DNA from 3 places in the Hymenobacter chitinivorans DSM 11115 genome. Region 1 is predicted to be linked to each of the others. Evidence: riboswitches for the same ligand, from Rfam matches in the RefSeq annotation. Region 1 holds a riboswitch; each other region holds the start of a gene.
The links. A riboswitch is a leader RNA that binds a small molecule or an ion and turns the genes downstream of it on or off. The one in region 1 is predicted to bind S-adenosylmethionine.
Positions count from the first base shown of each region.

Region 2: linked by a shared signal. The riboswitch ahead of CLV45_RS14375 (O-acetylhomoserine aminocarboxypropyltransferase/cysteine synthase family protein) and the one ahead of metH (methionine synthase) in region 1 are both predicted to bind S-adenosylmethionine.
Region 3: linked by a shared signal. The riboswitch ahead of CLV45_RS01320 (phosphoadenylyl-sulfate reductase) and the one ahead of metH (methionine synthase) in region 1 are both predicted to bind S-adenosylmethionine.

Region 1 is NZ_PGFA01000003.1:318,986-326,394, forward strand. Features, by position in the region: gene metH (methionine synthase) at 1-2,631, opposite strand, end outside; SAM riboswitch class I at 2,703-2,812, opposite strand; gene CLV45_RS18305 (PA14 domain-containing protein) at 2,974-4,662, shown strand; gene CLV45_RS18310 (alkene reductase) at 4,805-5,923, shown strand; gene CLV45_RS18315 (hypothetical protein) at 6,002-7,409, opposite strand, start outside.
Region 2 is NZ_PGFA01000002.1:178,511-185,919, forward strand. Features, by position in the region: gene CLV45_RS14360 (alpha/beta hydrolase) at 1-210, shown strand, start outside; gene CLV45_RS14365 (homoserine dehydrogenase) at 287-1,579, opposite strand; gene CLV45_RS14370 (homoserine O-acetyltransferase family protein) at 1,557-2,588, opposite strand; gene CLV45_RS14375 (O-acetylhomoserine aminocarboxypropyltransferase/cysteine synthase family protein) at 2,855-4,240, opposite strand; SAM riboswitch class I at 4,617-4,729, opposite strand; gene CLV45_RS14380 (LysM peptidoglycan-binding domain-containing protein) at 4,906-5,214, opposite strand; gene CLV45_RS14385 (hypothetical protein) at 5,441-5,857, shown strand; gene CLV45_RS14390 (lysylphosphatidylglycerol synthase transmembrane domain-containing protein) at 5,936-7,003, opposite strand.
Region 3 is NZ_PGFA01000001.1:350,227-357,635, forward strand. Features, by position in the region: gene CLV45_RS01310 (sulfate adenylyltransferase subunit 1) at 18-1,295, opposite strand; gene cysD (sulfate adenylyltransferase subunit CysD) at 1,388-2,299, opposite strand; gene CLV45_RS01320 (phosphoadenylyl-sulfate reductase) at 2,430-3,194, opposite strand; SAM riboswitch class I at 3,477-3,568, opposite strand; gene pbpC (penicillin-binding protein 1C) at 3,891-6,215, opposite strand; gene CLV45_RS01330 (SusC/RagA family TonB-linked outer membrane protein) at 6,785-7,409, shown strand, end outside.

The DNA.
Region 1 (7,409 bases):
GCTGGAGCCGAGCAGGCTGGCGGCCACGCCCACCGAGCGGGAGGCGTCGTGCACGTGCACCACGGCACCGGAGTAGTGGGGCGCAATCTTCACCGCCGCGTGCAGGCGGGAGGTGGTGGCCCCACCGATGAGCAGGGGAGTTTGCAGGCCGCGCTTTTCCATTTCCTGGGCCACGTATACCATTTCATCCAGACTCGGGGTAATCAACCCGCTGAGGCCGATAACGTCGACCTGCTGCTTCACGGCTTCGTCCAGAATCCGCTCCAGGGGCACCATCACGCCCAGGTCCACGATGTCGAAGTTGTTGCAGGCCAGCACCACGCCCACGATGTTCTTGCCGATGTCGTGCACGTCGCCTTTCACGGTGGCCAGCAGGATTTTACCCGCCGTCTGCCGCTCTGAGCCCTGCTTGTCGGCCAGCAGGTAGGGCTCCAGATAGGCCACGGCTTTCTTCATCACCCGCGCCGACTTTACCACCTGGGGCAGGAACATTTTGCCGGCCCCAAACAGGTCCCCCACCACGTTCATGCCGGCCATCAGCGGGCCTTCGATTACTTCCAGGGGGCGGCCCACTTGTTGGCGAACTTCCTCGGTGTCCTGGTCGATAAACTCGGTAATGCCCTTCACCAGAGCGTGTTGCAGCCGCTCGGCCACGGGCAGGCTGCGCCAGGCGTCGGCTACTACTTCGGCCTTGTCCTTTTGCTTGACGGTGTCGGCAAAGTCGACCAGCCGCTCGGTGGCGTCGGGGCGGCGGTTGAGCAGCACGTCTTCCACCAGTTCGAGCAAATCCTTGGGAATTTCGTCGTAGACGCCCAGCTGGCTGGGGTTCACGATGCCCATGTCGAGGCCGGCCCGGATGGCGTGGTAGAGGAAGGCCGAGTGCATGGCCTCGCGCACCACGTCGTTGCCGCGGAACGAGAAGCTGATGTTGCTGACCCCGCCGCTGGTCAGGGCGCCGGGCAGGTTCTGTTTAATCCACCGCACGGCCTCGATGAAGTCCAGCGCGTAGTTGCGGTGTTCCTCCATGCCGGTGCCCACGGTCAGGATGTTGGGGTCGAAAATGATGTCCTGGGCCGGGAAACCGACTTCGTTCACCAGAATATTATAGCTGCGCTGACAGATTTCGATGCGCTTCTCGAAGGAGTCGGCCTGGCCGTTTTCGTCGAAGGCCATGACGACCATGGCGGCTCCGTAGGCGCGCACGGTGCGGGCCCGCTCCTTGAATACTTCCTCGCCTTCCTTGAGCGAAATCGAGTTGACGATACTCTTGCCCTGCACGCACTTGAGGCCGGCTTCGAGCACGCTCCACTTCGAGGAGTCAATCATGACCGGCACCCGGGAAATGTCGGGCTCGGAGGCAATCAGGTTCAAAAACGTCGTCATGGCCTGCTCCGAGTCGAGCATGCCCTCGTCCATGTTCACGTCCAGGACCTGGGCGCCGCCTTCCACCTGGTCACGGGCCACCTGCAAGGCCTGCTCGTAGGCGCCGGTCCGGATGAGGCGGGCAAAGGCGCGGGAGCCAGTCACGTTGCACCGCTCCCCCACGTTGACAAACAACGAATCGGGGTAAATACCGAAGGGCTCCAGACCGGCCAAACGGGTGGCTTGGGGCACCTGGGGCAACTTCCGGGGCTGGTATTTCTCGGCCAGCTTGGCCAGCTCGGCAATGTGCTGGGGCGTGGTGCCGCAGCAGCCCCCGGCCACCGTCACGATGCCGTCCTTGAGGTAGTTCTCCACGACGGCCGCAAATTCCTGGGCCGACTCATCATAACCACCAAAGGCATTCGGCAGACCGGCGTTGGGGTAAGCCGAAATATGCACGTCGGCAATGCGGCTCAGCTCCTTGACGTAGACCTGGAGCTGGTCGGCCCCGAGGGCGCAGTTCAGGCCCACGCTCAGCAGGGGTAAGTGGCTGATAGAGTTCCAGAAAGCCTCCACGGTCTGCCCGCTCAAGGTGCGGCCCGAGGCGTCGGTAATCGTGCCCGAAATCATGACCGGCACCACTTTGCCGCCCTCGTCGAAGAACTTCTGCACCGCGTACAGGGCGGCCTTGGCATTAAGCGTGTCGAAGATGGTTTCGATGAGCAGCGTATCCGAGCCGCCTTCTACCAGGCCGCGCACCTGCTCCAGGTAGGCCGTGGCCAGCTCGTCGAAGGTCACGGCGCGGAAGCCGGGCCGGTTCACGTCGGGCGACAACGACGCCGTGCGGTTGGTGGGCCCAATGGCGCCGGCCACGAAGCGGGGCTTCTGCGGGTTCTGGGCCGTGAATTCGTCGGCTACTTCCTTGGCAATGCGGGCCGACTCGAAGTTGAGCTCATACACGATATGCTCCAAGCCGTAGTCGGCCTGGGCAATGGTGGTGCCGCTGAAGGTGTTGGTTTCCACCATGTCGGCCCCGGCGGCGAAGTAATCGGCGTGAATGCCCCGGATGATGTCGGGGCGGGTCAGGCTGAGCAAGTCGTTGTTGCCGCGCAAGGGCTTGGGGTGGTCCTGGAAGCGGGAGCCGCGGAAGTCGGTTTCCTCCAGCTTGTGGCGCTGAATCATGGTGCCCATGGCGCCATCGAGCACGAGGATGCGCTGCTGGAGAATGTCGTAAAGCGGGGAGTCGGGGCGGAGCGTCGTCGGTTGCATATCGGCTCAGTTAAGGAAACTAGCGGCGAAAAAGTGCCTATCCAGAAAGAGCCGCGCAGGGGCGCGTCCTGTTCTTATCTTCTTCCAGAGCCGCAGCTCTAGAATGGGAGTTAGCACCTTGTTTTATTTCAGGTTGCTAAGACGTCGTCGGGCCCAATCCCTCGGTCTTTCTGGATAAGTAACAAAGCGAAGATAGCGCAGGAAATTCCAGAATCCAATTTTAGGCGACCTTGGGGCGTTACGACTTGCCCTACCTGCCTTTATTCGGGCCATAATTCTGGATTATCTGCCGCTGCTATGACCTTACTCTTACCCAGTCGAGCTCTCACAGCTCTTTTACTCATGCTGCCCGGTGTGCTGCAAGCCCAGGCGCCGCCGCCCGCTGAGCACGGCCTGCGGGGTCAGTATTACGACGGCAAAAACTTCGAAAAGCTAGTGCTAACCCGCGTCGACCCGGCTGTCAATTTCGACTGGAGTCGGCGGCAAAGCGGCCCTGGTCAGCCCATCAAATATTTCGTGGCCCCGGCACCGGGGGTGCCCGGCACGTGGTTTTCGGCGCGGTGGACGGGCTTCGTGCTAGCCCCCAAAACCGGCACCTATACCTTCGTCATGGCCTCCGACGACGGCATGCGCGTCTGGGTCGGTGGGCACCAGATCCTGGACTCCTGGGTCGACCAGCCCGTCACGCGTTACACTGCGCAAATGAAACTTACCGCGGGCCGCTACTACTCGGTGCGGGTAGAATACTACCAGGTAGAGCGGGATACGAAGGCTTTACTGGCCTGGCAGCTACCCGGCTCCACCGCCGAGCCGGTACCCGTCCCGACCAGTAATCTGTACGTGAGTCTGCCCGCTGCCGCCCAGCCCTTTGCGGCAAAACTTCCGGCTGCTCCCACGCGCGGAGCCATCAGCAGCATGGCCGCACCAGCCACTAAAACGGCCCCGACAACGGCTACGGCCGTCAAACCCAGTCGCGGCGTGACGGTGCCCGGCCGGCTGCCGGGCGGTATCGGGTTGCAAGCCACGTACTATGCCGGCTCGGTGCGGGGAGCGGCGGTGCACAGCCGGGTAGAGCCGAAGGTGAACGTGACCTGGCGCGGCACCGCGCCTGCGCCCGGCGTGCCGGGACAGGGCTTCTCGGTGCGCTGGACGGGCTACGTCCTGGCCCCCGAATCCGGGATTTACGTGCTGCATACCGAGTGGGACGATGCCACCGACGTGCGCTTTGCCGACGAAAATGTGCTGGCCATGGAGAAGTACGAACCCGAGTATTTCCGGCCCCGCAAGCCCCCGATTCCCGTGGATATGGTGTACAATCTGCAGGCCGGGCAGCTGTACCGCATCGACCTGACTTACAAAAATGTGCAGGGCGTTTCGCGGGCCATCCTCTCGTGGGCCCGGCCGGCGGCGCTGGGCAACCCGGCTACGTTGGAAGCTGCTTTTGCCGCCAAGGACCGCGCCGGACTGACCGTGATACCCCAGCAGTTTCTGTACCCGGAGCTGCCCCGGCCGCTGCCCGAACCCGCGCCGGTTACGGTGGTGGCGCGGCCCGCGAAAGTCCCGGTAGCTGCGCCCAAGCCCGTGTTAGCCGTAGCCCGACCAGCCCGGCCGGTAGTTGCTAAGCCCTCAGCAGTGCCTATTCGGGTAGCGGAGCCGGTGGTAGAGCTGCCCGACCTGAGTGCGCTGAGCAAAGGGGCAGCCGTAACCTTGTCCCAGCTGTACTTCACCCAGAGCACGGCCACGCTGCTGCCATCGTCCCGGCCGCTGCTGAACGCCCTGGTGCAAAAGCTGCGGGAGCAGCCCGGGCTGCAGCTCGAAATTGCCGGCCACACCGACAACGTGGGTGAGCCGGCCAAAAATCTGCTGTTGTCGGAGCAGCGGGCCCGGGTGGTGCGCCGCTACCTCGTGCAGCAGGGCGTCGACTCGGTGCGGCTCACGGCCCGGGGCTACGGCGGCACCCGCCCGGTGGCCGACAACCGCGACCCGCAGCAGCGGCCCCGCAACCGGCGGGTGGAAATCGTGGTGCGGTAGTAGCCTGTACACCTGGGGCCGAGGGGGAGCAGGAGGGAAGAACCAGATTCAATAAACATTTGTGTAGCTACATGGGTTGGGAGACGTCAACCGACCGGCCACTATGGTTGGTCTTTATAGCCTGACGTTATTTTTCGCAACCATGAGCCAGACTTCCAATCTTTTCTCGTCCTACCAGCTGGGCGCCCTTACGCTGCCCAACCGCCTGGTAATGGCCCCCATGACCCGCAGCCGGGCCAAAAACGACGGCAACGTGCCCACCGACTCTACGGTGAAGTACTACGTGCAGCGCGCCTCGGCCGGCCTGATCATTACCGAAGGCGCCCAGGTGTCGGCCCAGGGCGTGGGCTATATTTTCACGCCCGGCATCTACTCCGAAGCCCAGGTGGCGGGCTGGCGCAAGGTCACCGACGCGGTACACGCCGCCGGCGGCCGGATCTTCATCCAGCTCTGGCACGTGGGCCGCATTTCCCACCCCGACTTCCACCACGGGGAGCTGCCCGTAGCGCCTTCGGCCGTTAAGCCCACCGGCGTGCAGGCCTATACCACCAACGGCATGCAGGAAATTCCCGCGCCCCGGGCCCTGGAAACGGCCGAAGTGAAAGCCGTAGTGGATGACTTCCGCAAAGCCGCCGCCAACGCCAAGGCAGCCGGTTTCGACGGCGTCGAAATTCACGGCGCCAACGGCTACCTGGTCGACCAGTTCATTCAGGACGGCACCAACCAGCGCACCGACGAGTACGGTGGCAGCGTGGAAAACCGCGCCCGGTTTGCCCTGGAAGTAGTGCAGGCCGCCGCCGACGTCTTCGGCGCCGACCGGGTGGGCATCCGCCTGGCACCCACCGGCGCGATGGGCGGCATCAACGACTCGGACCGCGTGAAAACCTTCAGCTACGTGGCCGAGCAGCTCAATAAGCTGGGCCTGGCTTACCTGCACGTCATTGAGGCCCTGCCCGGCCACCCCATGGCCCCGCAGCCCGGTCAGGAATTGGTAGCGGCTCACCTGCGCAAAATCTTCACCGGCCCCTTCATTCTGAACGGCGGCTACACCCAGGAAACGGCCGAACAGGCCCTGGCCAACAACGAGGCCGACCTGATTGCCTTCGGTGTGCCCTTCATTGCCAACCCCGATTTGGTGGAGCGCTTCGAGCAGGGCGCGGCCCTGAACACGCCCAACCCCGCCACGTTTTACGCCGGCGGCGACGAAGGCTATATCGACTATCCCTCGCTGCAGGAAACTCCGGTAGCCACGGAGCAGTAGGCGCTAAATAATACGGTGCAAAAAGCCCGGCTGCAGTTCATGCGGCCGGGCTTTTTTCGTGCATACATATTCGTGTTTTCAGGGCGTTACCGCCGTCGAGTCGGGTCTGATTTGCAGGCTCAGGATTTGGGCCCCGAGGGCCGGGAGTCCGAGCCGGGGCTGGGCGTGATGCCGGCGTAGGAACTCGGTAACGGCCGGGTTAGCTGGGGTGGCCGGGTTCAGGTCGAACAGCATCAGCACCGGCCGGCTGGTGCGCAGGGGCTGGTGAGCAAACAGCGAGTCGGCGTCCAGAATGATGTGGCCGGCCAGCCGGGCCGCTATTTCCACCCGCTTATTGTAGTAATTGCGCCCAAACAGCACCGGGGCGCCGGGCTGCACCGTGCGCAGCAGGCTGTCGAGGCGGCGCACGTCGGCGGGCTGGCCGGGCCGCTGGTCCATCGAAAAGTTGGGTTGCTGCACCACGAGCTGGGCCGTGCGCCGGTCCCGCGTGACGAGGGACAGCAGCAGCGAAGCGCCCAGCAGCCCCAGGCCCAGCCCCCGCAGCCCCACCGGCAGCCGGGGCGAACGGGCCAGCACCAGTACCAGCAGCATAGCTGACACGCTCAGAAAAGCCGGCAGAAAATACCGGGTATCGGCCACGTAAGTCCACACGCCGCCCGCAAACCAGCCCACCAGCGCCGCCGGATACCGCAGCGACAACGCCACCAGCAGCCCCGCGCAGAGCCCGGCCGTGCCCAGCAACAGCAGGTGCAACAGCAGGCGGCGCGTGGGCCAGAGCCGGCCGCGCCGCCGCGCCGCGCCTACTTCACGGGTTAGTCCCAGACTCAGTAGCCCGGCTACCAAAACTGAAACAGCCACTACGGCCACCGTGCGCACCACCGCGCCCTGGGGCAGGCGGCTGTAGTCCAGCTCATTCGAGAAAAAGCTGTGGTACAACACCGGGTCGAGCTGGAGCAAATGGTGCCAATACAGGCCCAGCGTGGCACGGGTGCTGGGTTCGGTGGTGAGCTGGGTGTAAAACTGGGTGATATAATACGCGTCGCCGGCCACCCGGGCCTGGTACACCAGCAGGCCGCCCACCAGCAGCGTCAGCAGCCCCAAGGCCGCCAGGGCCGGGCGGCGCAGGGCCGGCCGCCAGCGCCAACCGAAAATCAGCAGCGTGAGCGGTAGAAAAAAGGCCAGCGGGTAGTAGGCAAACCGCATCAGGCAGGCCCCAAACCCCAGGCCGCTCATCAGCAAAGCTGCCGCGTAGCCTCCCGACTTACGCCGGGCCGCCGCGGGTCGGGTGAGCAGGTGCAGCAGCAGGGCCAACCCGCCCGAGTACAGGGCCAGGGCCAGCAAATCGGTGCCGAAGAGCAGGTGAAACGGCGCGTTGCTCAGGCCCCAGAATAGGAAAAAGGCCGCCGGGGCCCAGGGTGCCAGCGTGCCGCGCAAGGGCTTAAGCAAATACCACCAGGCCAGCAGCAAGCCCAGCAGCCCGGCCCAG
Region 2 (7,409 bases), on a different contig from region 1:
CAGCCCGCTACCACCGAGGTGCGCCTGACGGCCGCGGCCGGCGTTGCTTTCCAGCCCCGCACCCTGGAGCTACTCGACGCCACGGGCCGCCTGGTGCGCCGCTTCCGCTGGGAGCAGCCCGAGCAGCCTGTCCGCCGCGGAAACCTGGTGCCCGGCTTTTACCTGCTGCGCGGGGCCGGCTTGGCCCCGCAGCGGGTGGTGTTTGAGTAAAGCAGTCTACACCAATAAAAAAGCCTTGTTCCGCTGTGGAGCAAGGCTTTTTTTGTTGAGGCATTTGACCGGATAACTACTCACTTTCCGTCAGCGCCAGGGCGTCAACTGAGTGCGTGGCGGGCCGCACGTGGCCGGTGCGGGCCACGAAGGCCCCGGCTTTGCGCAGCCGGTCCCGGTGCTGGAGCAGGGCGTCGAGCGGCACGTAGCCCACGATGTAGCCATCCTCGTCGGCCTCCTCGGTGATGTCGGTAAAGCCCAGCTGGTCGAGAATCAGCTCGTCGTCGGTGCGCAGGTAGATTTCGATTTCCAGGTCGGTGGTGTAGGCCAGGGGCGTGGCAGTGGTCAGCTTGGGGTAGGCGTAGCGCTGCTGGTTGCGCAGGGCGGCAATATCGGAGAGTACCGCCGAGCCGGTGGGGTGGCCGCCCGCGCCCCGGCCCCGCAGAAACTGGGGGCCGGCAAACTCGGCCTCGATGACCACGCCGTTGAACTCGTCGTCCACGGTGTACAGGGCCGAGGTGGGGTCCACGAACTGCGGGGTGACCAGCACGCTGAGCTGGTGGTTGGGCAACAAGTACAAACCGGCCACCACTTTAATCTTCTGGCCGGCCACGGCGGCGTAGCTGATATCGGTGGCGCTGACGTTTTCGATGCCCAGGTTTAGCACCTGTTCGGGCTCCAGCAGCACGCCGTAGGCATGAGCCGCCAGAATCACCAACTTCGAGCGGGGGTCGAAGGCGGCCATGTCCAGTGAGGGGTCGGTTTCGGCAAAGCCTTGCTGCTGGGCTTCGGCCAGGGCCACGGCGTATTCAGAGCCGTCCTGGCCCATGCGCGTCAGCACGTAGTTCGACGAGCCGTTGAAAATGCCGCTCACGCTGCGCAGCGGTTCCTGCCCGAAATAGGCGTCCAGCGTCCGAACCACCGGAATGCTGCCGCACACGGCCGCCTCGTAGAGCAAGGTGCCGCCAAACTCGTGCTGCAAGGCCACCAGCTCGGGCAGGTGCCGGGCCACCATAGCCTTATTGGCCGTTACAACCTGCCGGCCCTGGCGCAGGGCGGTGCTGACCAAACGGAAGGCTTCGGCCGCGTCGTCAATGACTTCGACCAGCACGTCCAGCTCGGGGTCCTGCAGCAGCTCATCGGCCCGGAAACTGAAGGCCTCGGCGGGCAGGGAGCGGGGCTTGGCAGGGTTTTTCACGGCAATGCGCCGCACTTCGGCCCCGAAGCCGGGCAGGTGCTGCAGAATATCGTAGAGGCCCTGGCCCACGCAGCCAAAGCCAATCAGGCCGATGCGCAACGGGGCTTTGGCCGTTACCAAGGAAGCGGCAATGGCCGACACGGCCGGGTTAATGGACGAGACTGGGGACATAGAACTGCTCTAAAAACTGGGTTATCTGGACGGTTTCAATCAGAAAACCGTCGTGGCCAAACTCGGAATCCATGGCGGCGTAGGTGGCGCCCGAAATGTGGCGGGCCAGCAGCTGCTGCTCGGCGGGCGGAAACAGCACGTCGGAGCTGATGCTGAGCACCAGCGTCCGGGCCCGGATCTGGCCCAGGGCCGCCGCAATACTGCCCCGGCCCCGCCCCAGGTGGTGCGTGTCCATCGTGCGCGACAAGGCGACGTAGCTGTAGGCGTTGAAGCGGGCCACGAGTTTGTCGCCCTGGTGCTGCTGGTAGGAGCTGGCCCGGAACTCGTCGAGCCGGTCGGGGTCGGTTTCGGCCTGGGTGCGGCCGTAGGCGTCGTAGCTACGGTAGCTGAGCAGGGCCGTAGCCCGGGCGGCTTTCAGGCCGCGCTGCCCGCCGGTGGGCGTGGCTTCGTGGTAGGTAGTGTCGGCGAAAATAGCCAGCCGCTGGGCTTCGTTGAAGGCAATTCCCCAGGGCGAATGTTGGGCGTTGGTGGCTAGTACCACCAGGTTGGCAAACACCTCGGGCCGCAGAATAGCCCATTCCAACGCCTGTTGCCCGCCCAAAGAGCCGCCAATCAGGGTGTGAATTCTGGTCAGGCCCAACTCCAGCCGCAGCGCCTCGTGGGCCGCTACCAAGTCCCGAATCGTGACCAGGGGAAACTGCTGGTAGAGCGGTTCCGCCGCGGGCCCCGCGGGCGTGAGCGGACCGGTGCTGCCGTAGCAGGAGCCCAGAATGTTGGCGCAGACGACAAACCAGTCGGCCGGGTCGAAATAGCAGTCGGCACCAAACAGGCCGGCCCACCAGCTGAGCACGTCGGCATTGGCCGTCAGGGCGTGGCACACCCACACCACATTGTCGCGGGCCTCGTTCAGGGTGCCGAAGGTGTGGTAGGCTATCTGCACCGGAGCCAGCGTCGCGCCACTTTCGAGCAAGAGGCCCGCTGGTAGGTTCAAAAGCCGGGGCTGATTCATGAGGCAATAGGTGGTTGGGAAACCCGGCGCCACTGGGGCAGCGGGGGTTGAATAGCAATACAATAGCACGCGGGCCGAGCCGGCTGGTCCTCTTACATCAGTCCCACCCAATGAAGCGTTTGGTGGACCGGTGCCGGCTCAACCCGGGCTATTGCGGAATGGTCAGGATGATTCCTCTCTCACAACTCCTCATCCTGCCATTCACGGCGCTGCCGTAGCTGGAGCAGGCGGGCCACTCTCATTGCCCGCCCCGTCTCCTCTCTACTTTAGACCTCCAGCGGGGCAGCGTGTTCTACTTCGGGCTGCACCACGGCGTCCTCCTCGTCATCGGAAGTCGTGGGAGCCGCGTTACGTACGGCGTCAAAGGCCTGGGCCAGATCCGCGCGGATATCATCAAAATGCTCAATACCGACCGACAAGCGCAGGGAAGTGGGCGTTACGCCGGCGGCGCGCTGTTCCTCTTCCGAAAGCTGCTGGTGCGTGGTGGCCGAGGGCTGGATAATCAGCGTTTTGGCGTCGCCCACGTTGGCCAAATGGCTCACCAGCTTTAGGTTGTCGATAAACTGAGTGGCCGTTTCCTTGCTGCCCTTGATGCTGAAGGTCAGCACGCCGCCGAAGCCGCGCTTGAGGTATTTCTGGGCCAAAGCGTGGTAGGGGCTGCTTTTCAGACCCGGATAATTCACACTTTCCACCTGCGGGTGCTGCTCCAGCCAGGTGGCAATGCGCAGGGCGTTTTCCACGGTGCGGTCCACGCGCAAGCTCAGGGTTTCGAGGCCGATGAGCAGCTGCCAGGAGTTGAACGGGCTGATGGCGGGGCCGAAGTCGCGCAGGCCTTCCACCCGGGCCCGGATGATGAAGGCAATGTTGCCAAAGGGCCCGTTCTTGCCGAATACGTCGTTGAATACCAGGCCGTGGTAGCCTTCCGAAGGCTCGGTGAACTGCGGAAACTTGCCGTTGCCGAAGTCATACTTGCCACCGTCCACAATTACGCCGCCGATGCTCGTGCCATGGCCGCCAATCCACTTCGTAGCCGATTCTACCACGATGTGGGCCCCGTGCTCCAGGGGGCGGAACAGGTAGCCGCCCGCCCCGAAGGTGTTGTCGACCACCAAGGGCAGGTCGTGCTTGTCGGCAATGGCGGCAATCCGCTCGAAGTCGGGAATGCTGAAGCTCGGGTTGCCGATGGTTTCCAGGTACAGGGCCTTGGTATTCTCGTCAATTAGGGTCTCAAAGCTGGCCGGGTTGTCGGCGTCGGCGAAGCGCACTTCGATGCCCAGACGCTTGAAAGCCACTTTAAACTGGTTGTAAGTACCACCGTAGAGGTGGGAGCTGCTCACGAAATTGTCGCCGGCCTGCAGAATGTTGTTCAGGGCAATAAACTGGGCCGCCTGCCCCGAGCCCGTGGCCAGCGCCGCCACCCCACCTTCCAAAGCCGCCACGCGTTGCTCAAACACGTCGGTGGTGGGGTTCATCAGCCGGGTGTAGATGTTGCCAAACTCCTTCAGCGCAAACAAATTGGCCCCGTGCTCGGCATTCTTAAACACGTAGGAAGTCGTTTGGTAGAGCGGCACGGCGCGGGCCCCGGTGACGGGGTCGGGCTGCTGGCCGGCGTGGAGTTGCAGGGTCTCGAATTGTAGGGCTTGCGTGGACATGATACGGCTGGGTTAGAAGTCTTGAAATTGAAGTTTCAGATTGTCAACTGGTTGCGTTTGGATTTGAACAACCAGGGTGGCATCCGGAGCCCGGGAGCGGGCTGTGTCGGAGCCAGGCCAAACCCTGCGCCGAAGTAGGCCAGCAAGTGGCCGTAAGCAGAGGGCAAGCCAGGAAAAAGAGAGGGGGAGGGGAGAAGCTAGGCGCTCAGGAGGCTAGCAACAGCAACAACACGGGGTCCAACAGCACATTCGCATTCGGCCGGCAACAGCTAAGCCGGCGGAAACGCGCAAACCCATCGGCTCGGCAGCGAGCCCGGAGGCGGCGGCAGCGGATGGGAACAGAAAAGCGGAAGCGGGGGTGTTTTCCATGGTACTCGACTTATAGCTCCCGCGGGCCTTACGCCGGGCGGGCAGGAATTGGCACCTTTCATCAGATGAAGGTTGCCAGCGGGTCAGGGAGCCTGTTCTCTCGCCGCTTCTGTATAAATTCTTTCAAACTGTCCCATCGTTCTGGGAGAGTACCGGGTTGGTGACTGCAAATGTACTGCTGGAATTGAGAAGACCAAATCCTGCCAAAGGTTTTTTTGTTTTTCCAAAAAATCGGGCAGAAAAAAACGCCGCCCGAAGCTCGGACGGCGTTTCCAACCTTTTTCTGCAAAAAGGACCTAAAGAGTAGGTAACGTAAGCTGCTGACCCACTTCGATATGGTCGGGGTTAGCGCCGATAATGGCTTTGTTGGCTTCGTAAATCTGGTGCCACTTCGAGGCGTCCCCGTAGTGGTGCTTGGCAATCTTGGACAGCGAATCACCGCTGACAACAGTGTAAGAGTCGCCTTTTGCGGCGGCGGGTTGCGCCGCGGGCGTGCCGGCGGCGGTGTTATTGCCAAAAAAATCGGTGCCACCGGCGGCGGGCTTGGCGGCGGGTTGAACCGGTTTTTCTTCGCCTTTATTGCTGAGGAAATCGAACAGTCCCATGAGTATGTGTCGGTTAAGGTGAGGGGGAGTGGAAGATGCCGCATCTGCCTGACGGCCACGGTATCAGGGCCTCTTACGCCCTTCGTCGGTATTAGGTTGTAACCACGCAAGCTCCGCGCTACTGGGCTAACTCTTTAGCTTTTGCCGCGTAAGAACCGCAACACTGGCTTTCGCATGGCCGACTGCCGGGTTGTTTGTGTCTTTCCCCAAAACCCTTTCTTTCCTCATGAAAACTCTCCCCACTTCCTCTCGTGTGCTGGCCAGCCTGCTGGCATTTATGGTCCTGTTTTTGGCTTCTTGCGGTAGCAAGGAAGGCAAAGTCGAAGGCGTCAACATGCTCTACGGCACCGAAAGCAAGGTCTGGAAAACCGATAAGGAGCTAAGCGCCGGCGGCGACAAAGTAAAGCAGACAGATACGCAGGAAGACGAGCGGATTACGTTCTTCGCCAACGGGCAGTACAACATGACCTCGCCCGCCGGGGCCGTCAATGGCAAGTACACCTTCGACCAGCCCAACAAGAAAATCATGCTGACTCCTGACGGCGCTACCACCAGCAACAGCTTCGACGTGGTAACGCTGACCGACGATAAGCTCACCTTGAAAAGCCCCGAAGGTGCCGAGTTGCGCCTGGAAAAAGAATAGTTGTAGCTTCTGCTCAGCAATAAAAAGGCCCTTCCGCACTGCGCGGAAGGGCCTTTTTTGGTTGGTTATGCTACCGGACTAAGTCGTTTTGGGAGCACTGAATACCCGCGCCACCCAGCGCGGCAAAAACACGGCACCCAGCAGCAGATACAGGTAGTACGTGACCATGCGGTAGAGCAGCACCACGAAGTTGGTCATGGTGGGCGTGCCGATAAACTTGCCGAAGAAGGTCGGGAAAGCACCCTCGGCAATGCCCGCCCCGCCGGGTGTAATGGCAATGAGCAGAATAACTTTGTAGGTCAGGTTACGGCCAAAAATCAGCAGAAACTCGCCCCAGCTCACGTCGACGAAGGCGGCAATGATGCAGCCAATAACCAGGTAGCGGGCCGTCCAGACGAAGAACGTGGAGCCCACGGCCCGCAGCCAGTAGCCGGCCCCGTTGCCGCGGAGCTGGGCCGAGGCCCACACCACTTCGTTGCCGTGCTGGTAAGCCTTGGCCCGCCAGCGCCGCAGCCCCCGGATGGAGAAGAGCCGCACCAGCAGCCGCTTCACCGACTCAGGGTTCACGAAAATGGCGTACAGCATCAGCAGCGCATACAGCGTGACCAGCACGTAGCTCACGATGAAGGCAATTTTGAGCGTGGCCACCAAGCCGCCCTGCAGAGCCTCGTGGGGGTAGAGGGCGTCGCCGGCCAGCCACACTACCAGGGGCACGGTCACCACGTAGTAGAGGTTGTCGAGCAGGGCCGTAACCATCACGTAGGCCAAGGACTTGCCCAGCGAAATTCCCTCCTTGTTCAGAATAAACGAGGCGACGGCCGTACCACCCACCGCCGAGGGTAGCACGCAGGACGCAAATTCCCAGATCATAATCACGTCCAGGCTCTGGCGCCAGCTCAGCACCCGCTCCGAAATGTGGCGGATACGGTAGATGTAGCCCAGGTCGCGGGCGACCAGCACGGCCAGCATAATCAGCAGCCAGTGGAGCTTGGCCGCGCCCAGTGGGGCCAGGTCGCCGGGCTGGTAGCTGCGCCAGAACATAAAGCCGACCACGCTCAGGCCAATCAGCACCGGCAAGATGATGCGGGAGGGCTTGAGCTTGTCGAGCAGTTGCTGCTCCTGGTTGTTCTGCTGGGTGAGCGGCATGCGGTAAGCGAAGGGTGAGGTGCGCAAAAATAGGTATTCTTCAGCCTATCAGCAGCTCAGCGGCGGAGTTGAATTGCCCAAGGCCCCGCTTGATACCGATAAACGCCCGGTTGGTGTATTTTTTTTCCGGGCTTGCCCGGCTTTCCGCACTTTTAATCAACCAATACGACAAAAACCTTTCCCTGGAAAGAAGTTGAGTCGGCTATGCTAGAACTATCCTTATCTATTCTATTCGTTATCTTATTTTCTATTGTTATGCTGCTATTCAGTAAGGCCCGGAACCGGGCCAGCGTTATCGGCGCTGCGGAGTGCGGGTAAGAGGGCCTCGGTCTTCTCCCGTAGCTGCCAGACCGGCCAGTGCGGTCATCCGCCAGGATGCCCTAGTACCAATCCGATACCCGGGCGT
Region 3 (7,409 bases), on a different contig from region 1:
TTCTCAATTCTCAGTTCTCAAATCGTGAAGCCCAATGGTTCGGGCACGAAGCTGTTCTGCATGGCGTCGACCATGCCGGCGGCCAGCGTGTCGCCGCTGAGCTCATCGACCAGGATAAAGGCGCCGGTGGCGCGGTTCTGCTGGTAGGAATCCACCACGAGCGGGCTGGCCGTTTTGAGGCGGATGCCGACGATGTCGTTCAGCTGGGCCGACTCAGTGGCGGCGCGGCCAAACGTGCGCACGTTCACCTTATAAGTAATGGCCGATACGACGGCCTTCACCACCGACGAGTGGTGCTGCACGAGCAGCTTGCGGCCGGGCCACAGGGGCCGCTCGTCCATCCAGCAAATCGTGGCTTCCAGCTCCTTGGCCACGTGAATCTGGCTGCCGACGGGCACGATGGAGTCGCCGCGGCTGATGTCCACGTCGTCGGCCAGGCGGATGATGACGGCCTGGGGTGCGGCGGCGCTTTCCACTTCCTGCTGATCTACCTCAATGGCCTCAATCACCGACTCCTGGCCGCTGGGCAGGATGTGGACCCGGTCGCCGCGGCGGTACTCCCCGCTCTGGATGCGGCCGGCGTAGCCGCGGTAGTCGGGGTAGTCGTCGGTCTGGGGCCGAATCACGAACTGCACCTGAAAGCGGGGCTCGGCAATGCTGGCTTCCTCGAAAGCCGGCACGCTTTCCAGATGCTCCAGCAGGCTCGGGCCGGTGTACCAGCCCAGGTTTTTGGAGCGGGCCACGATATTGTCGCCGAGCAAGGCGCTAATCGGAATGGCCGTCACCTGGGGCAGCTTGAGCTGGTCGGCCACGGCGGCGTAGTCGGCCACAATCTGGTCGAATACCGCTTCGTCGTTGCCCACCAGATCCATCTTGTTCACGGCCAGCACAAAGTGCCGGATGCCCACGAGCGAGGCAATCAGCGAGTGGCGGCGGGTCTGTTCCACCACGCCCTGCCGGGCATCAACCAGTACAATGGCCAAATCAGCCGTCGAAGCGCCGGTGACCATGTTGCGGGTGTACTGCACGTGGCCGGGCGCGTCGGTGATGATAAACTTGCGGCGCGGCGTGGTAAAATACTTGTAGGCCACGTCGATGGTAATGCCCTGTTCCCGCTCGGCGCGCAGGCCGTCGGTGAGCAAGGCCAAATCTACGGTGCCGTGCACGGTGGGCCGGTTTTCCAGGGCCGCCAGCACGTCCAAGGACACCGAGTCAGAATCGTAGAGCAAACGGCCAATCAGCGTGCTTTTGCCATCGTCAACGCTGCCGCAGGTAATAAATCGGAGAAGATCCATGAGGTTAGTTGTCGGTTGTTCGTTGTCGGTTGTTCGGTATCGGCCAGCAGAAAAAACTGACAACCGACAACTAGCAACTGACAACTAATTGGTTAGAAATAGCCGTTGCGCTTGCGGTCTTCCATGCCGGCTTCGGAGATGTTGTCGTCGAGGCGGGTGGCGCCCCGCTCGCTGACTTTGGCGCTGAGCAGGTCCTCAATGATGTCGTCGATGGTAGCCGCGTCGCTTTCCACGGCGGCCGTGCAGGTCGAGTCGCCGACGGTGCGGAAGCGCACTTGCCGCTCCACGATTTCGTCGGTTTCGTCGAGGCGCAGGTGCTCGTTGAGGCCCAGGAGTTGGCCGCTGGGCAGGACCACGCAGGTGCGCGGGTGGCCGAAGTAGATGCTGGGCAGGGGAATATTCTCGCGCTGAATGTAGCGCCACACGTCGAGCTCGGTCCAGTTGGAAATCGGGAACACGCGCACATTTTCGCCGCGCTGAATCCGGCCGTTGTACACGTTCCAGAGCTCGGGCCGCTGGCGCTTGGGGTCCCACTGGCCAAACTCGTCGCGCACGGAGAAGATACGCTCCTTGGCCCGGGCCTTTTCCTCGTCGCGCCGGGCCCCGCCGATGCAGGCGTCGAACTGGAACTCCTCGATGGTTTCGAGCAGGGTGTAGGTTTGCAGCGGGTTGCGGCTCGGGAACTTGCCGCCCGGCTCGCGCAGGCGCTGCCGCTTGATGGTATCTTCCACGCTACGCACGATGAGCTTTTCGCCCAGCTCGGCCGCCAAGGAGTCGCGGAACTTAAGCACTTCGGGGAAGTTGTGGCCGGTATCGACGTGCACCAGCGGGAAGGGGAAGCGGCCGGGGCGGAAGGCTTTTTCGGCCAGGCGCGTCAGCACGATGGAGTCTTTGCCACCCGAAAACAGCAGGGCCGGCCGCTCAAACTGGCCCGCAACTTCCCGCAGAATATGAATGGCTTCGGCTTCCAGCCGGTCGAGGTAATCGAAGTGAGGGGTACTCATGCTAGGTTCGCTTAAGTAGGTCGTCATGCAGAGGCGCAGCCGAAGCATCTCGCGTGCAGTAGTAATCAAATTGGTTTGGCAACGTCAGCACGCGGGATGTCTCGCGCTACTCGACATGACGTTCTGTTTTTCAGCCCAGAGTAAAAGCGTTGACGGGCTCGACCACTGGGTCGGGGCCGTTGTGGGTGCTGTGCAGCCCGCATTCCTTGGCCGACTGGTCTTCCCACCACCAGCGTCCGGCCCGGAAATCCTCGCCGGCCCGGATGGCCCGGGTGCAGGGCGCGCAGCCGATGCTCACGAAGCCCTGCTGGTGCAGGGGGTTGAACGGGATGCTGTGTGCGTGCACGAAGTCCCAGCACTGCTCGAAGGTCCAGTCGAACAAGGGGTGAAACTTGAGGAGCTGATGGCCCGCGTCCCACTCCACGGCGTGCATGTCCTGGCGGTTGGCCGACTGCTCGGCCCGGATGCCGGTAAACCACGCCTGCTGGCCCCGCAACGCCCGCCGCAGCGGCTCTACTTTGCGGATGCCGCAGCATTCCTTGCGGTTGTCCACGCTGTCGTAGAAGCTGTTGGGGCCTTTTTCGAGCAGGAGCTGCTCCACGGCGGCTTGCTGGGGGAAGTAGGGCTCAATGGCTTTACCGTAGCGCAGCAGCGTTTTATTCCAAGTAGAGTAGGTTTCCTGGAAGTTGCGGGCCGTGTCGAGGGTGAAGACCTTGATGGGCAGGTTGTGCTCGAAAATCAGGTGGGTGATAATCTGGTCTTCGAGGCCGAAGGAAGTCGAGAAAATGGCCTGACCCGGAAACTGCGCGGCCACGGCCGTGAGTACTTCCAAGGCTGAATGCCCGGCCAGCTGCTGACGCAGGCCAATGACCAGCGCCTCTGAGGCTACTTGCATGATGCGGGGAGGATGTGGCTTTTCCAGCGAGGAAAAGCCGGCGGTAGGAAGCCCGGGGCACAAATGGGTTGTGTAAGCCAGGGCCGACTATCCTGCGGTAGTCGGAAAACGGGTTGTGCGGGAGCAGCTCAGCTAGCGGAGCTTAGGGCACGGGCAGGAAAAGGAGGGGGCGTGGCCTGCTACCAACACGGACAGCACATCATGCCACAACATCCATGCTGTAGAGCAGCGGAGGTGGTCGAGAAAGTGCGGGCGTTGGACAAGGTTTTCACGGCGTTGTTGTTTTTATATGGTCAGGACTTGGCACCGTTCCGCATTTGCGGATGGTTGCCGGCGCTTCGTTGAGCCTGTCTCTCCACGCCTCTGTATAAAAACAATCCTTTGATGGGTAAAGAATTGGTGCTACAAAGGTAATAGCAGGAATTTTATAATTGCAAGTTATAAGCTGGCGAAGTATATAATTTTGGTGAATTTGACTTCAATGGTCTGTACGATACCTGTTTATGTAGATATTTGAGGGTGGTTTAGTATGACTTTGTGGTATAACTATAAGTTATGGAAAGCATGCCAAACTGCTATAATTATCCGCTTTCCCCTTGCGGCTTAACCAAGCAGAATGAGCCTTTCGGGCAGCCCAGGCCACTACCTGGCCCGAAAGGCAAAGGAGCAAAACGGCGAAGCTCAAGCAGGTCCCGACTAGAATTCCTGGACCACAATCCGGATATCGGTGTTGCGGCCGTGGTCGTCGGCGCAGGAAATTTTGAGGGCTCCGGGCGGCGGGCGGAAGAAAATCCGCTCGGTGGCCGGGGCCGTGCGCAGAAACTGGTCGTTGACGTACCACGACACCTGGCGCACTTCGTTGTCGGTGGTGCAGCTGAGCAGGAGCTGCTGCTGTTCGCCCTTGTTGAGCACGTACTCGGTGTTGGCCAAGGGCGAGGTAATGCTCGGGGCCTGGTCGCGGCTGCCGCGCACGAGCTGGCAGGCGGGGTTGTGGGGCGGCAGGCGGCGGTACGGAATGCCCTGGGCTTCCTTGAAAGCGGCTACTTCCGGTAGCAGGTTGGGGTACAGCTCCCGCCGGTAGCCGGTAGCCGGGGCGCAGGCCCGGCAGTAAGTATACTGCCCATCGGCCGAGAGCAGCACTTCTTTCTGGTGCTGGCAGCGCAACCCCGCCGACACGCCGGGCAGGAAATAGTCGATAATCTGGTTGGGGCAGTTTTCCCCCGGTGGCCGGCCGGTTTCGGCGCAGACCAGCCGGAAATCGAGGCTGGCGGGCGGCTGAAACCAGTTGTTGGGCGAGTTGTAAGCCAGAGCGTTGAACAAATCGAAGAGCAGGGGCGTGGCAATGTCGGAGCCGGTGAGGGCCGGGCTGCCCTGCCCGCTGAAGTTGCCGACCCACACCCCGATGGTGTATTCCTTGTTGTAGCCGATGCTCCAGGCGTCGCGGCGGCCGTAGCTGGTGCCGGTTTTCCAGGCAATCTTGGGCAGGCGGATGCTGGTTTCGTAGCCCACGGGCAAATCGGGGCGGGTAAGCTGGGCCAGGATGTCGGTAATGAGAAAGGCCGCGCCGTCGGAGAATAATTGGGAATGTTGAATTCCGGATTCTGAACTCTGAATTGGTTTGGCGGGCTGTTTTTGGTTTTGATTTTCAGCCTGGGCTTCATTCTTCCTGGCCTGGCGCAGCGGGGCGTAGCGGCCGCCGTTGGCTAGGGTCACGTAGAGGTTGGTCAGCTCCTCCAGCGTAGCACCGCAGCCGCCCAGAATGGTGCTCAGCCCCAGGTGGGGGGCACGTTTGGCTACGGTTCGGAAGCCGGCGGCCCGCAGCTGGGTGGTAAAGGTGGGTACGCCCAGCTCCGAAAGCACCCGCACGGCCGGAATGTTGAGCGAATAGGCCAGGGCGCGTTCCAGGGGCACTTCGCCGTTGCAGCGCTTGTCGAAGTTTTCGGGCTGGTAGCCGCCGAAGTTGGTGGGCACGTCGGGCAGCAGCAGCTTGGGCGTCACCAGGCCTTTGTCCAGGGCCAGGGCGTACAGAAAGGGCTTGAGCGTACTGCCCGGCGACCGAACGGCCTGCACCCCGTCGTTCTGGCCTTTGGTGACGTTGTCCTGAAAATCGGCCGAGCCCACGTAGGCTTCCACGGCCCGCGTTTGGTTGTTGACGACCAGCACGGCCGCGTTGCTGATGCCCAGCTCGTGGAGGCGGCGCACGTAGTTGCGGGTCAGGTCTTCGGCCTTGGCCTGCTTGCCGCGCTGCAGCGTGGAGGCCACGCTGGCCCGGCCCGGAAACTGCCGCACCAGGCGCCGGGCCAGGTGGGGCGCCAGCGTGGGTGCCGCGTGGCGCTGCACGTCGAGCGGCTCCAGCAGGGCGTCTTCCACATCTTGCCGCGGAAACAGGCCCTGCCGGCCGAAGCGGCGCAGCCACCGGTTGCGCTCCTGCCGGATGGCCTCGTTGTGGCGGCCCAGCACTAGGCCCCGGGGCCGGTTAGGGATGATGGCCAGAGTCACGGTCTGGGCTAGGGAAAGGTAGTCGGGCGGCTGCTGGAAGTAAAGCAGGGCCGCCGACTTCACGCCTTCGATGTTGCCGCCGTAGGGCACCAGATTCAGGTAAAGCTGCAGAATTTCGGCCTTGCTGTAGTGCGCTTCGAGCTGCAGGGCCCGCAGCATTTCCAGCAGCTTGTTGCCCACCGTCCGCTCCTTGGGTTCCAGCAGGCGGGCCACCTGCATGGTGATGGTGCTGGCCCCGGTGGTGCGGCCCCGCCCAAACAAATTGCGCCCCACGGCCTGCACCAGGGCCAGCGGATTGACGCCCGGGTGGTAGTAGAAATACCGGTCTTCCTTTTCAAGAATGGTAGCGCGCAGGGCCGGCGTGATTTCGCGCAGCTCGGTTTTGAGGCGCCACTTCTGGGTCGGGTTCAGAAAGGCGTGCAGCACCGTACCGTCGGCGGCCAGCACGATGGGCGAGTACTGCGGGGCGGGCGGCAAAGGAAACGCCGCGTCGAGGCCTGCCCCGAGCAGGGCGACCAGCACTAAGGTGGCCAGTAAGGCCCGTGCCGCACGTTTTATTGTCAGAGTAGCCACCAGTTTAAGCACAGCGCATAAGGGGTGCAAGATACGCCCGCCGATTCCAGTTTGCCCCGCAAAACTGCCAAAGACCAGCTGCCAGCAGAATGGTTGCGCCAACGTCAGCCGCTCTCCAGGGGCTTAATCAGTCCCGGGGCTGGTGCCCGGCTACCGTTCCGCAGGCAGCTCAGCTGGGCTTCACGGTTTATTCATTTTGCACTTAATGATAACTCGACAATAAGGCAGAGCTGTTGTGCTGGACGCAATAAAAGGGGGTTTTTGTTGCGAAAAAACAAGTGCAAAACTTTGGTGTTTAAGATTTCACTAAGGAATTTGGCTTATGTTACGCTCAGATAACAAACCAGCTAGGTTGCAGCCCTGCCGGTTTGGGGTGCTGACTTTTGTTACAAATCAAAGTCAGCTGGGCCTTTGGTTGCCGTAGTTCGCCAAGGGAGAACATGAGTTTTTTCGCGTCACTTATCACTCACCAAACCCTTTTCTGCATGAAAAAATTTTTACTCATAAGCCTGTTGCTTATGCTCACTCTGCTCCAGCAAGCCACGGCCCAGAGCCGGAGCCTGTCTGGGCGGGTTACCGACCGTACGTCGGGTGAGGGCCTCCCCGGCGTAACGGTTCTGTTGAAGGGAACCACCAACGGGGTATCAACCAACTCGGACGGCACCTACACGCTGAACGTGCCCACCGAGGGCGGTACGATTGTTTTCAGTTCGGTAGGCTATGTTTCCTCCGAGCGGCCCATTGGCTCCGAAACCCAGCTTAACATCGGCTTGGCCGTTGACTCCAAACAGCTGGGCGAAGTAGTCGTGACGGGCCTGGGCGGGGATAAGGACAAAAAGGCTCTGGGCTTCTCCATTGCCGAAGTAAAATCGCAGGAGCTGGTGCAGGCCCGCTCCACCAACGTAGTCAACTCGCTGACGGCCAAGGTGGCCGGCGTGCGAGTGCAGGGTTCCAGCGGCATGGTGGGGGCTTCCTCCAACATCTTTATCCGCGGCATGACCACCTTCACCGGCAGCAACCAGCCCCTGTTCGTGGTGGATGGTATTCCGATTGACAACGGCGGTGGTGGCAACACGCTGCAGAGCGGGGTAGCCAACTCCAACCGCGCCATCGACATCAACCAGGACGATATTGAGACGGTGT